2 regions of the Rhizobium sp. A37_96 genome follow, and region 1 is predicted to be linked to the other one. Evidence: riboswitches for the same ligand, from Rfam matches in the RefSeq annotation. Region 1 holds a riboswitch; the other holds the start of a gene.

What was found. Region 1 has a riboswitch for S-adenosylmethionine ahead of ACQZ6J_RS08570 (O-succinylhomoserine sulfhydrylase). Riboswitches for the same ligand answer to the same signal wherever they lie in the genome.
Region 2: another riboswitch for S-adenosylmethionine. It lies ahead of metA (homoserine O-acetyltransferase MetA); the one in region 1 lies ahead of ACQZ6J_RS08570 (O-succinylhomoserine sulfhydrylase).

The regions. Positions count from the first base shown of each region.
Region 1 is NZ_JBNWDS010000002.1:430,805-437,599, forward strand. Features, by position in the region: gene ACQZ6J_RS08565 (DNA helicase) at 1-237, shown strand, start outside; gene ACQZ6J_RS08570 (O-succinylhomoserine sulfhydrylase) at 318-1,505, opposite strand; SAM riboswitch at 1,549-1,627, opposite strand; gene ACQZ6J_RS08575 (2'-deoxycytidine 5'-triphosphate deaminase) at 1,799-2,893, shown strand; tRNA gene ACQZ6J_RS08580 (tRNA-Gly) at 2,947-3,020, shown strand; gene ACQZ6J_RS08585 (LysR family transcriptional regulator) at 3,027-3,923, opposite strand; gene ACQZ6J_RS08590 (MFS transporter) at 4,025-5,251, shown strand; gene ACQZ6J_RS08595 (acyltransferase) at 5,367-5,942, shown strand; gene ACQZ6J_RS08600 (methyl-accepting chemotaxis protein) at 6,037-6,795, opposite strand, start outside.
Region 2 is NZ_JBNWDS010000004.1:359,989-366,783, reverse strand. Features, by position in the region: gene metA (homoserine O-acetyltransferase MetA) at 1-918, opposite strand, end outside; SAM riboswitch at 968-1,045, opposite strand; gene ACQZ6J_RS15475 (hypothetical protein) at 1,165-1,776, opposite strand; gene ACQZ6J_RS15470 (AAA family ATPase) at 1,843-2,685, opposite strand; gene ACQZ6J_RS15465 (ABC transporter ATP-binding protein/permease) at 2,849-4,699, shown strand; gene efp (elongation factor P) at 4,819-5,388, opposite strand; gene epmA (EF-P lysine aminoacylase EpmA) at 5,540-6,604, shown strand; gene ACQZ6J_RS15450 (lysine-2,3-aminomutase-like protein) at 6,601-6,795, shown strand, end outside.

The DNA.
Region 1 (6,795 bases):
GATCAGAAGCGGGAAAAGCCTGATGTGATGACCCAGGTTCAGGCGTTGAAGGCATTCGCGCGCGCGAAAGGCGTGATCGTCGTGTTTCTCTCGCAGATCGATCGTTCATACGATCCGACGCTGAAACCCTTGCCTGATCTTGAAGACGTCCGCCTGCCAAACCCTCTGGACCTGACGCTGTTCGACAAGATGTTCTTCCTGAACAACGGCCTGGTTCAGTTCAAGGCCGCCGGCTGACGGGCCACGATATCCTGCGACATTGCCCGATATGGGCAGGTCGAGCCGCCCGGAGAAAAATCCGGGCGGCTCGAGCAATATCAGGCGGAAACCTGCGCCAGGGCGCGGGCGAAATCCTCGACCAGGTCTTCGCTGTCCTCGATACCGGCAGAGAAGCGCACGGTGCCCGGCGAAATGCCGAGCTCGGCACGGGCCTCGTCGGTGAGGTTTTTGTGCGTCGTGGTGGCCGGATGGGTAATCAGGCTCTTGCTGTCGCCGAGATTGTTGGAAATCTTCACGATTTCCAATGCGTTCTGCAGCTTGAAGGCTGCTTCCTTGCCGCCCTTCAGTTCGAAGGCGACGAGAGTGGAGCCGCCGCTCATCTGCTTGGCGATGATATCGGCCTGCGGATGATCCTTGCGGCCGGGATAGATCACGCGGGCGACCTTGCTGCCCTGCTCGGCGAGGAAATCGGCCACCTTGGCGGCGTTCACCGTCTGTTGCGCTACGCGAAGGGGCAGCGTCTCGATGCCCTTCAGCAGCGTCCATGCGGTGAAAGGCGACATGGCCGGGCCGGTATGGCGGAAATAGTCCTGCAGCTGTTCGTCGATCCACTGCTTGTCGGAAAGGATGACGCCGCCGAGCGAACGGCCCTGGCCGTCGATATGCTTGGTGGCGGAGTAGACGACGATATGGGCGCCGAGTTCCAGCGGCTTCTGGAAGAGCGGCGTGGCGAAGACGTTGTCGACCACGACCTTGGCGCCGATCTGGTTGGCGAGCTTGGCGACAGCGGTGATATCGACCACTTCCAGCGTCGGATTGGTCGGGCTTTCGAGGAAGAAGAGCTTGGTGTTCGGGCGGATCGCCTTCTCCCAGTTCTCCACGAAACGCCCGTCGACGAGCGTGCATTCGATGCCGTATCTCGGCGCGAGCGTCTCGACGACCCAGCGGCAGGAGCCGAAGAGGGCACGGGCTGCGACGATGTGGTCGCCGGCCTTCAGCTGGCAGAGGATGGCGGCGGAGACCGCGGCCATGCCGGAAGCGGTGGCGCGGGCATCTTCGGCGCCTTCCAGAGCGCACATGCGCTTTTCGAACATGTCGTTGGTCGGGCTGCCGTAACGGGCATAGATGAAACCGTCTGTCTCGCCCTTGAAGCGGGCTTCCGCCGCTTCCGAGGTATCATAGACGAAACCCTGGGTCAGATAGATTGCTTCGGACGTTTCGCCGAATTGCGAACGGAGCGTTCCGCCGTGAACGAGTTGGGTTGCGGGGCGCCAAGTCTTGCTCATGCCATCACCACTTTCAAAACAAAAAAACCGGCCGCAATTGCAGACCGGTTTCAACCCGGTCTTTTTAGCCACTTGTTTAACGTGGCTGCAAGCCGACCGGCCAAATCACCACGGGATAAGTTGCAATACTGCCGTTGACGGCTTGCGTCAATTCCCCGAGTTTGGTTTTGTCTGCGACAAATTACTGCCCGTGCGTCCGTCAGGATGCGCAAAGGTCGCAGTGGCATATTAAATCGGCGCATAACCCGGCTAGTTGGCTCTCTACTTGCCGGGTTATGCGCTGGGGATGAGGCATGATGGCTCGCAATACTGGAATTTTGGCCGATCGCGCCATCGCAGCGCTCTTTGACGCCGGGCGGCTGACGAGCGAGAAAGAGCTGGATGTCGATCAGATCCAGCCGGCAAGTCTTGATCTGAGGCTTGGCTCGCATGCCTTCCGCGTTCGCGCCAGCTTCATGCCGGGTCCGTCCCACCTCGTTGCCGACAAGCTGGACCGGCTGAAGCTGCATGTGGTCGATCTCTCCGAAGGCGCGGTGCTGGAAACCGGCTGCGTCTACATCGTGCCGCTGATGGAGCGGCTGGACCTGCCGGCGGACATGTCGGCATCGGCCAATCCGAAGAGCTCGACCGGCCGTCTCGATATCTTCACCCGCGTCATCACCGACCGGGCCCAGGAGTTCGACAAGATTCCGGCCGGCTATTCCGGCCCGCTCTATCTTGAAATCAGCCCGCGCACCTTTCCGATCGTCGTGCGTCGCGGCTCGCGCCTGTCGCAGATCCGCTTCCGCGTCGGCCAGGCCCTGCTCACCGAGCCGGAATTGCTGGCGTTGCATGAAAGCGAGACGCTGGTCGCCAGCAAGAAGCCCAATATCACCGGCGGCGGCATCGCGCTGTCGATCGACCTTGCCGGCGACAAAGAAGGGCTGATCGGCTATCGTGGCAAGCATCACACGGCCGTCGTCGATGTCGACAAGAAGGCTCAGCACGATATTTTCGATTTCTGGGAGCCACTCTATAGCCGCGGCCGTACCGAGCTGATCCTCGATCCCGACGAATTCTACATCCTCGTGTCGCGCGAGGCGGTGCATGTGCCGCCGCATTTTGCCGCCGAAATGACGCCGTTCGATCCGCTGGTCGGCGAATTTCGCGTCCACTATGCCGGCTTCTTCGACCCCGGCTTCGGCCACGCGCCGGCCGGCGGCCGCGGCAGCCGCGCCGTGCTGGAGGTGCGCAGCCATGAAGTGCCCTTCATCCTCGAGGATAGCCAGATCGTCGGCCGCCTGATCTACGAACACATGCTGGAACAGCCGAGCAGCCTCTACGGCTCCGGCCTCGGTTCGAACTATCAGGCGCAGGGCCTGAAACTCTCGAAGCACTTCCGGCTTTGAACCGGCCCGGCCTTGACACAGGCCGTCAACTGTTGGACATCTCTGCGTGTCAGGCGGGTGTAGCTCAATGGTAGAGCAGCAGCTTCCCAAGCTGAATACGAGGGTTCGATTCCCTTCACCCGCTCCAGAATCTTCACGTCAGAAATAGTCTCTTCGTTTTCAGCGTCTCCATCAATGCCTCGCCGAAGGTTGCAATCGGGCGGGCCAGGCGTCCGGCCGGCGGCCGATGTACGAGCCAGTTGACCACTTTCGGGCTGAAATCCGGGGCCTCGATGATTTCGACGGCGTTGCGCCAGCGGCTGTCGGCCAGCGCCGCCGGCGTCAGGACGCCGATCCCGAGGCCGCGCGCAACCAGCGACATGCGCAGGTCGGCGCTCATGGCCTCCACCCCGACGTCGAAGGGCAGGCGTTCGGCTTCGAAGCGGTGTTGAATGAAGGCGCGGAAACCGCAGCCGCTCTGGTTCATGATCCATGGGAAGCGGGAAAGCTCCTCGAGCCGAGGTTCCTTGGGAACGCCGAGCGACGGCGAGGCGACGAGGATGACGTTGTGGACGCCGAGCACATCGCCGACGACATTGTCCGGCGGCTGCACGCCCTCCGCCAGGCACACCGTCGCTGCATCCAGCTGGCTATGAGCGACCTGCTCGATAAGCTGTGGCGACCAGCTGGTGACGATGCGTAGCGTCAATTGCGGAAACTGGCTGCGCAGCTCATCGAGCGGCGCCGACAAAGCCGCCTCGGAAAGATAAGGCATGATGCCGAGACGGAATTCGCCGCCGATCATGCCGCCGGCCTTCAGGTCATCGAGCGAGCGCAGGACACGGCGTCCGTGCTCGTAGGCCTCGCGCCCGGCCGCTGTCGGCTTCAGCGGCTTCGACTGCCTGTCGAGCAGAGCGATGCCGAGACTGTCTTCCAGGTTCTGTACGCGCCGTGTGATGCCCGGCTGCGTCAGATTGATGCGCGCGGCGGCGGCCACGATCGATCCGGTTTCCACCACGGCGACGAAAGCTTCCAGATCATGAATGTTCATGCCAAACTCGCATAATCATTATTATTTCATTTCAATTGCCGCATTATGCAACAAGGCGATAAACATGGCTACCTTTATTATCAAAAATTATTGGAGAGCGCATGTCCCAGGTCCCCGAATGTTTGGCGAGCGAGCCGGAGGACGAGGTGTCCACGGCGACAGCCGCTCCCTCGACGCTATTATTTGCCATTGCCACCGGCGTGATCGTCATGAATCTCTTCGCACCGCAGACGCTGGTCGGCATCATCGGTCCATCGCTGGGCTTTTCTGAAAGCGGTGCGGGCTTGGTGGCCATGTCGTCCTTGCTCGGCTATGCGGCAGGCCTCTTTTTCCTCGTGCCGCTGGCGGATCTGCTGGAAAATCGCAAGCTGGTGCTGCGCATGCTCCTGTCGGCCCTGGCGATGGCGATCGCCGCCGCCCTGGCGCCGACCGGCTGGAGCCTCCTGATCTTCCTCTTCCTATTGGGTGCGGCCTGTTCGGCGATCCAGATCCTTGTGCCGATCGCTGCAGCCATGGCCCCGCCGGAACATCGTGGCCGGGTCATTGGCAACGTCATGAGCGGCTTGATGGTCGGCATCCTCGTGTCGCGCCCGCTGGCAAGCCTCTTCGCCGGTCTCTGGGGCTGGCGGAGCTTTTATGCTGTCAGCGCCGCCACGCTTGTGCTCCTGGCGGCCGCGCTGGCCATGCGCCTGCCTGAAAGGCGCCCGATGGTCAGCACGAGCTATGGAGCCTTGATTGGCTCGCTCTTTCAGTTGCTGCGCGAAGAGCCCGTGCTGCGGCTGCGCGCCTTTACAGCCGCCCTGATGATGGCGAGCTTCAGCCTCTTCTGGACCTCCGTCGCCCTGCGGCTGTCGCAGTCGCCGTTCTCGCTCGGCCAATCCGGTATCGCGCTGTTTGCGCTGGTGGGTGCCGGCGGCGCTGCCGCGACGTCTGTCTTCGGCCGCATGGGCGACCGGGGCTGGACGCGGATGGCGACACTGGTCTCGCATCTGATCGTGCTTGCCTCCATGGCCCTGGCCGCCTGGGCTGGCTCAATACGGTCCGGTGACTCTCTCACCCTCCTGGTCCTTCTGGGTGCCAGCGCCGTGATGCTCGATGTCGGCATCACCGGCGACCAGACCCTCGGACGTCGGGCCGTCAACCTGCTGAAGCCCGAGGCGCGAGGCCGTATCAACGGTCTCTTTGTCGGCATCTTTTTCCTCGGCGGCGCGTTTGGCTCGGCGCTGGCCGGGATCGCCTGGGATTTTGGCGGCTGGACTGCCGTCTGCGCGGCTGCCGCGGGCTTCGGTGTGATAGCGTTGATCACGGACCTTGCCGCACGTAGGTGAACCACGCCGGGGGGCGGGCCATAATGTGGCCCCTTTCCGCAAGCGATGTCTCTGCTCATTCAGGTGGGCGCCAGACAAGCATGGCAAAACGGGCGCCCACGATAGGAGCGTCCGGATGCGCGGTATTGCGTCATTGTATAGGTTGAGAGCGATCTTCGTGCGCGGCGTGCTCGCGATAGGCAGTGGTACCAGAATTCCCTTGGGAACGAAGATCATCTGGAGGCGCGGCAGCATCCATATCGGCGAAAAGGTACATTTCCGCCAGGGCGTCGTCATCGATGCGCAAAAGGGCAGCATATCCATCGGCGATCATGTATCGTTCAACGAATATACAATTCTCCTGGGGCGGGGCGGCATATCCGTCGGCAACGATGTGCGGATCGCCGCGCATGCGATGATCGTCTCCTTCGATCATAATTTTGATGATGTTTCACAGTTGATCCGCCTTCAGGGCGTGACGCCGAAGCCCGTCGTCATCGAAGACGATGTCTGGATCGGCGCGGGAGCAAAGATCCTCGGCGGGTCCCATGTCGCCAAGGGATGCGTCATCGGCGCGAACGCCGTCGTCAAGGGAAAGACCGAGCCCTACGGCATCTATGTCGGCGCGCCGGCAAGATTGCTGAAGCGGCGTGGAGAAACGAACGACGCCAGATCGGGAAAAGTCGAGGTATTCGCCCTCCCGAAAAAATAGGCCGGTCGATCGCCGCAAGCGTCCCGGGATCGGCATTTCGCATTGAAATAAGCCGCGGGCAGCTTTCTTGCCCGCGGCGCTTGCGTTGCCGGTTTCAGAATTCCGTCCAGTCTGCATCCTTGCTCGCGGATGCAGACGCCTGCGTGCCGCCGAAGGCGCTCATCAGCTTCTGGCCGAGCGCGCGGGCCGGGGAAGGGGCCGCCCGCACCTTGGCATCATCCACCGCCCGGATGCGCGGTGCCGCGGCCGGTCGCGACGCGGGCCGCGCGATGGGTCGCGGAGTGGCACTGGCGACGGGAGCCGCGGACACGCGGACAGCCTCGCCGCCGCTGGTGCGGAACTGGGCGAGCAGGTTTGCCAGAGAAGCCGCCTCCGTTGCCAGGCCATGGCTTGCGGCCGTGCTTTCCTCGACCATGGCGGCGTTCTGCTGCGTGCCGTGATCCATGGTGTTGACGGCGGTGTTGATCTCCTGCAGGCCTGCCGACTGCTCGCGCGAGGCCTCTGCGATCGCGTGCACATGCCGGTTGATTTCCTGCACGCCCGAAACGATGGCATCGAGCGCCTTGCCGGTTTCTCCGACGAGGCTGACGCCGGTGCGCACATGCGTTTCCGAAGTGGCGATCAGCGTCTTGATCTCCTTGGCCGCATTGGCGGATCGTTGTGCGAGCTCGCGCACTTCCTGGGCGACGACGGCAAAGCCCTTGCCGGCGTCACCCGCGCGGGCGGCCTCGACACCGGCATTCAGCGCCAGGAGATTGGTCTGGAAGGCAATGTCGTCGATGACGCTGATGATGTTGTTGATCTCGCCTGAGGACTTTTCGATCTGCTGCATGGCGTCGATCGCGTTGCGGAC
Region 2 (6,795 bases), on a different contig from region 1:
TTCCTGGCCGATCTCCTCCACATCATACGGCGTGGTCTGGTAGATCTCGTTGATCCAGTTGCCGAAGAACAGGTGCGCGTGGCTGCGCCACCGGTTCTGCGGAGCGATTTCCGGGTCGTTGTGCGGGAAGTAGTTGTGCGGCATCTTGATCGGCACGCCCGCATTCACATCCCGGAAATATTCGTCCGCCAGCGAGGTGGAATCATACTCCACATGATTGAACATGTAGAGCCGGTTACAGGCCTGTTCATGCGCGAGGCAGACGCCCATTTCGCTCGAATCCATCAGGATCTGCAGGCCGGGCACCTTCTCGATGTCGGCGCGCTTCACCTCGGTCCAACGTGAAACCGGCACGGCGAAATCGTCGGAAAAGCCGTTGAGGTAGACGGAGGAGGGTTTCAGGTTCTGGTGGCGATAGACGCCGAACGCCTTTTCCTTGAGCGTATATTTCGGCACCTTGTGGAAGTGGTAGATCGCCGCCATCGCGCCCCAGCAGACGTTGAGCGTCGAATGGACGTTGGTGGCCGTCCATTCGAAGATCTGCTGCATTTCGTCCCAGTAGGTCACGTCCTCGTATTCGAGCAGCTCGATCGGCGCACCGGTGATGATGAAGCCGTCGAACTTGCGGTGCTTCACTTCTTCCCAGGTCTGGTAGAAGGAGAGCAGATGTTCCTCGGAGGTGTTCTTGGCCTTGTGGCCGCCGATGCGTATCAGCGAGAACTCCACCTGCAGCGGCGAGGCGCCGACGAGGCGCGCCATCTGGACCTCGGTCTTGATCTTGTTCGGCATGAGGTTGAGAAGCCCGATCTGAAGGGGGCGGATATCCTGACGGAACGCCACCGTTTCGGTCATTACCCGCACCCCCTCGCTCTGGAGGGTTTCAAACGCGGGCAGCGTATCGGGAATCTTGATGGGCATCGTTTCACTCGACCAAATACAAAAAAACCGGCCGCGATCATGAATCGCTACCGGTCCGCACGCGGCCCTTTAGCGATTTATTTAACGTGGCTGCAAGCCGGCCGGCCAAATCACCACAAGGGGAAATCCATAAACCTGCTGTCCCGGCGGGTCAATGGGCAAGCTTGGAGGCGGATTGGCGGCCGCGTCCTGATGTCGGTTATCAGTTGCAGATGTTCAAGATGGCGCGGATGGCATCGCAGATAGCTATGGAAATGCATTCGGGAAATCATAGCTTAGAAGATAGAAATGATTGCTAAGCTTCTCTACGCGAATGTATTCGTCCGGCTGAGCATTGAGATTTACACAATCTTTGCTTTTGTCACACGCTTTCTGAATGCGTTGGTGCCAAGCTTCTGATTGTTGACCGATGGGCAAGCCAATCTCATCGCTCTCGTCGTAAACGAGAAACACATAAGCCTTTGAAATAAAAGTGTCATCCCAGACAAACGTGTTGAAGCGGGGCTCTGTACTTTGCGTGCCGCTTTGCCGGATTGCCGTTAGGTATGCGCTTTGAGTTAAAGCAAATCTCACCCTGTCGGGAGTTATGCCAGCAGCTGCAAGAAGAGCGAGTGGAATCAGCAGAAAAAGCGGAGTAGCTAAAAGCGATATCACGCGCCGCCAGCGGCGACGTATTGAATTGACGCAAAGAGAAACGATAATTGCAATCGTGAGCACTAGACACGCTAAGAGATCGATGCCCCACCAATTCCATCCAGCGGGGAACCAGCCAACCCATGGCTGCGCCAACACTGGTAGGAACCAGAGGGCATAAGTCCAGGTGAACTTGTCGCCATGTTTTATATTTAAACTCGCCATATCAGCTTCCGCCGATTCTCACGTGTCGATGATCCAGAAGCGCTCCGACCCGATTACGCCGTTGCTCTACTTCCCCTGCCCCCGCGCTATGAAGGCCAGCCGTTCGAAGAGGTGGACGTCCTGCTCGTTTTTCAGCAGCGCGCCATGCAGCTTCGGCAGTGCGTTCTTCGCATCGGCGCGCAGCGTGGCGGGATCGACGTCGTCGGCGACCAGCAGGCGGATCCAGTCGAGCGCTTCGGAGGTCGAGGGTTTTTTCTTCAGGCCCGGCACGTCGCGGATTTCGAAGAATTGCGTCAGCGCGGCATGCACGAGCGTCTGCTTGATGCCGGGATAGTGCACCTCGACGATGCGGGCGAGCGTCTCCATGTCGGGAAAGCGGATGTAGTGGAAGAAGCAGCGGCGCAGGAAGGCGTCCGGCAGCTCCTTCTCGTTGTTGGACGTGATGATGACGATCGGGCGGACGGCCGCGCGGACGGTCTCGCCGGTCTCGTAGACATGAAATTCCATGCGGTCGAGTTCCTGCAGCAGATCGTTCGGGAACTCGATGTCGGCCTTGTCGATCTCGTCGATCAGCAGCACGCATTTCTGCGCCGAGGTGAAGGCCTGCCAGAGCTTGCCCTGGCGGATGTAGTTGCCGACGTCGTGAACTCTGATGTCTCCGAGCTGGCTGTCGCGCAGGCGCGAAACGGCATCGTATTCGTAAAGGCCCTGCTGCGCCTTCGTCGTCGATTTGACGTTCCATTCGATGAGTTCGAGGCCGAGCGCTGCCGCCACCTGGCGGGCAAGCTCCGTCTTGCCAGTCCCCGGTTCACCCTTTACCAGAAGGGGGCGCTCGAGCCGGATGGCGGCATTGACCGCGACCATCAGATCCTTGTCGGCGATATAATCGGCTGTTCCCTGAAATTGCATCGGAAGGCTTTCTCAATCTTTCAGGTGCAAGCTAATTGCTGACCTTATTCGGTTCAAGGCGTGAAACCGTGTATATAGGAACGTGATCGCATCGATCTATTGAAGGATGGACATGAGGGCGGGTCATGATTAACTGACGGACGTGCGTCGCAGGGAAGTGCTGATGGCAGTTGAAACGCAAGCTAAGCCGAATATCCAGGGAAACGAGCAGGTCGGGTACGATTTGAGCCTTTTCTTTCGGCTGAGAATGATGTTCTCCGCTTTCTGGAATTCGCCGGTACGCATCAAGATCATTTCGCTTACCGTCGCGCTTTTCGTGATTATCCTGGTCACCGCCTATGTCCAGGTGCTGCTGAACAACTGGAACGCTCCTTTCTACGATTCGCTGGCACGGCGCGATATCTCCGCCTTCTTCCACCAGCTCGGCGTTTTCGGCATTATCGCCGGCTCGCTTCTGGTCCTCAACGTCATCCAGGCCTGGCTCAATCAGATGACGGCGCTCTACATGCGCGAGGGTCTGGCGAGGGATCTGGTAAACCAATGGCTGCAGGCCAAGCGCGCGCTTCGGCTTGCCTCCTCGGGCCTGATCGGCGTCAATCCCGATCAGCGGCTGCACGAGGATGCCCGCAATCTCGCCGAAAGCACGACAGGTCTCGCCATCGGGCTGGTGCAGGCGACGATCCTGCTGCTCAGCTTCATCGGCGTGCTCTGGGAGCTGTCGAGCGGCATGGTGTTCCATTTCAGGGACATGAATTTCTCCGTCCCCGGCTACATGGTCTGGGCCGCGATCCTCTATGCCGGATCTGCCTCGTTCCTCAGCCAGTTCGTCGGCCGCCGTCTCGTGCGGCTGAATGCCGATCGCTATTCGAAGGAAGCCGAGCTGCGCTTCGCATTGATGCATGCCAACGAGCACATGCCGGCGATCACGATTGCCGGCGGCGAAGAGAACGAGCGCCGGCGGATCAATCTCGACATTTCCGCCGTGCTTGGCGTCATCCGTCAGCTTGCCATCGCCAATACCAATCTCACCTGGGTTTCCGCCGGCTACGGCTGGCTGGTGCTCATCATCCCGATCCTTGTCGCCGCCCCCGCCTATTTCTCGGGCGGGCTGACGTTCGGTCAGCTGATGGTGGCCGTCGGCGCATTCAACCAGGTCAATTCGGCCTTGCGCTGGTATGTCGCCAATTTCGGCCCGATCGCCGAGTGGCGCGCCACGCTCATGCGCGTCACCGATTTCCGCAAGGCGCTGACGGAGATGGATGACAAGACGCCGATGCCGCATACCCTCGTTTTCGACAGGGCAGCCCCCGGTACCATGGTGTGGACCGACCTGGAGGTATCGACGAAGACCAACGACGACGCGACGGAGAACGGTTTCCGGATCGCCGAGGGCACGGTCACCATCAATGCCGGCGAGCACATCATGATCAACGGCGATCATGGCGTGAACCGGAGATTGTTGTTCGAGGTGCTGGCGCATCAATGGTACAACGGCGCCGGAACGGTCAGCCTGCCGCCGATGGAAGACATGCTGTTCGTGCCGCACACGCCCTATGTGCCGACCGGTACGCTCAGGGAGGCAATCTGTTTCCCGGACGATGGGGACGCCTATGACGATGCCGCCGTTGATGCGGTCATGGACAAGGTGGGCCTCGGCCGTCTGAAGAGCCGTCTCGACACGCAAGCCCGCTGGGACCGGCTGCTGGATACCGAGGAGCAGAAAGCCGTCGGTTTTGCGCATCTGTTGCTGGCGAAGCCGAAATGGATCGTCCTTGACGATGCCTTCGAGGGGCTGGAGGCCGAAGTTCAGGCAAAGGCCTGCGCAATGCTGGCCGAGCTCGCGGATGCGACGATGATCTATATCGGCCGCTCCGATGCCTATATGCACGCCATGTCACCGCGGGTTCTGCATCTGCAGACTTTGGCCCCGCAGGAGCATGGCATCGAGATGGCCGCGCCTTCGGAAACCGCCGATGCGGAACAGAAGGATGAGAAAAAAGCCAACGCGCCGTGACGTGATCGTTAGATCTCGCCGGCGTTGCCCAGGCTCTGGGATGGCTTCAATTCCTCCACAACGCAAAACGCCCCGTCGCGGCGACGAGGCGTTCTCAATGCAAGCAAGGCGGCTGAGGCTCAGTCCTTGGCGCGCTCGACGTAGGAGTTGTCTTCCGTTGCGATGACGACGCGGGTGCCGGCGTTGATGTGCGGCGGCACCATGGTGCGGACGCCGTTCGACAGCATGGCGGGCTTGTAGGAAGACGATGCCGTCTGGCCCTTGACGACCGGCTCGGTCTCGGTGATCTCGAGCGTGACGTGACGCGGCAGTTCGAGGGCCAGCGGAATGCCTTCGTGGATCGACAGGATGCAGGTCATGCCTTCCTGGAGATAGGCCTTCTGGTCGCCCATGGTTTCGACGTCGACGACGACCTGGTCGTAGGTGGCCGGGTTCATGAAGTGGAAGCCTTCGCCATCTTCATAGAGGTACTGGAAGTTCACGTCTTCGACGAAGGCGCGCTCGACCTGCTCGGTGGTGCGCCAGCGCTCGGACACCTTCACGCCGTCGACGATGCGGCGCATGTCGACCTGGGTGACCGGAGTACCCTTGCCCGGATGAAAATTCGCGGCGGTGAGAACGACGTAGAGCTTGCCGTCGACGTCGAGAACGTTGCCCTTGCGGACCGAAGAGGCGATGACCTTGACCATAAGACTTCCTTGTAACGCTGCGTTTTGCGTCGTAGAGGGACTGTCGAAATGCTCTCCGAGACGCAGCAATTGTTTGCTTGGGGGCGCAACTACCCTAAATCAATGGAAATTGCCACCCCCAACGCGGCCTGCGCCCCGAAGAAAGCTAGGAATGAAGCCAACGACGAGCAAAGCGTCCCCCTGGTGGACCCGCAATGTCCATGCGGACCGGCGGCCGTTCCTCATCGGCCGCAACGCGATCCAGGCGGCGCTGCGCATCTTCTTTGCGAAGAACGACTTCATCGAGGTCGATACGGCGACGCTGCAGGTATCGCCGGGCAACGAGGCGCATCTGCACGCCTTCGAGACCGAGGCGCTGACGACCGATGGCAAGGTGCTTCCCCTCTATCTGCACACGTCGCCCGAATTCGCCTGCAAGAAGCTGCTGGCAGCCGGCGAGGAGCGCATTGCCTGCTTTGCCCATGTATATCGCAATCGCGAGCGCGGCCCGCTGCATCATCCAGAATTCACCATGCTGGAATGGTATCGGGCGGGAGAGAGCTATGAGGCCCTGATGGCCGACTGTGCGGCATTGCTGGCGCTTGCGGCCGAAACGGTGGGGGCGAAGAAGTTCAGCTTTCGCGGCGCGGAAACGGATCCGTTCCTGCCGCCAGAGCGCATCAGCGTGGCGGCGGCCTTCGAACGCTATGCCGGCATCGACCTCTTCGCGTCCATCGGTTTCGACGGGTCGACCGATCGCGACCGTCTGGCGGCGGATATGCGCCAGGCGGGCATACGGGTTGCCGACGACGACGTTTGGGCCGATCTTTTCAGCCGGGTGCTGGTCGAGAAGGTCGAGCCGAATCTCGGCTTCGGGCGCGCCACCATTCTCGACGAATATCCCGTCTCCGAGGCAGCACTTGCCCGGCCGTCGGCCGGGGATCATCGCGTTGCCGAGCGCTTCGAGCTCTATGCCTGCGGCGTCGAGCTTGCCAATGCCTTCGGCGAGCTCACCAATGCCAAGGAACAGCGCCGACGGTTCGAAATCGAGATGGCGGAAAAGCAGCGTGTCTATGGCGAGACCTATCCGCTGGACGAGGATTTTCTGCAGGCGCTTGCCGTCATGCCTGAGGCAAGCGGCATTGCGCTCGGTTTCGACCGGCTTGTCATGCTGGCAACCGGGGCCTCTCGCATAGACCAGGTGCTGTGGGCGCCGGTCGCGGAGTATGACGCATGAATGTAATGCGCCCAATCCGGACTATCGGCGAGCTTGAGCGCACCGGACTGATCGACGCCGATCAGGCGGTGGCGCTCGAAGCCGTGGCGGAGCGTTATGCAGTCGCTCTGACGCCATCCGTCATGCGCCTGATCGACCCTGCCGATCCCTCGGATCCCATTGCCCGGCAATTCGTGCCCGATGCGGCCGAA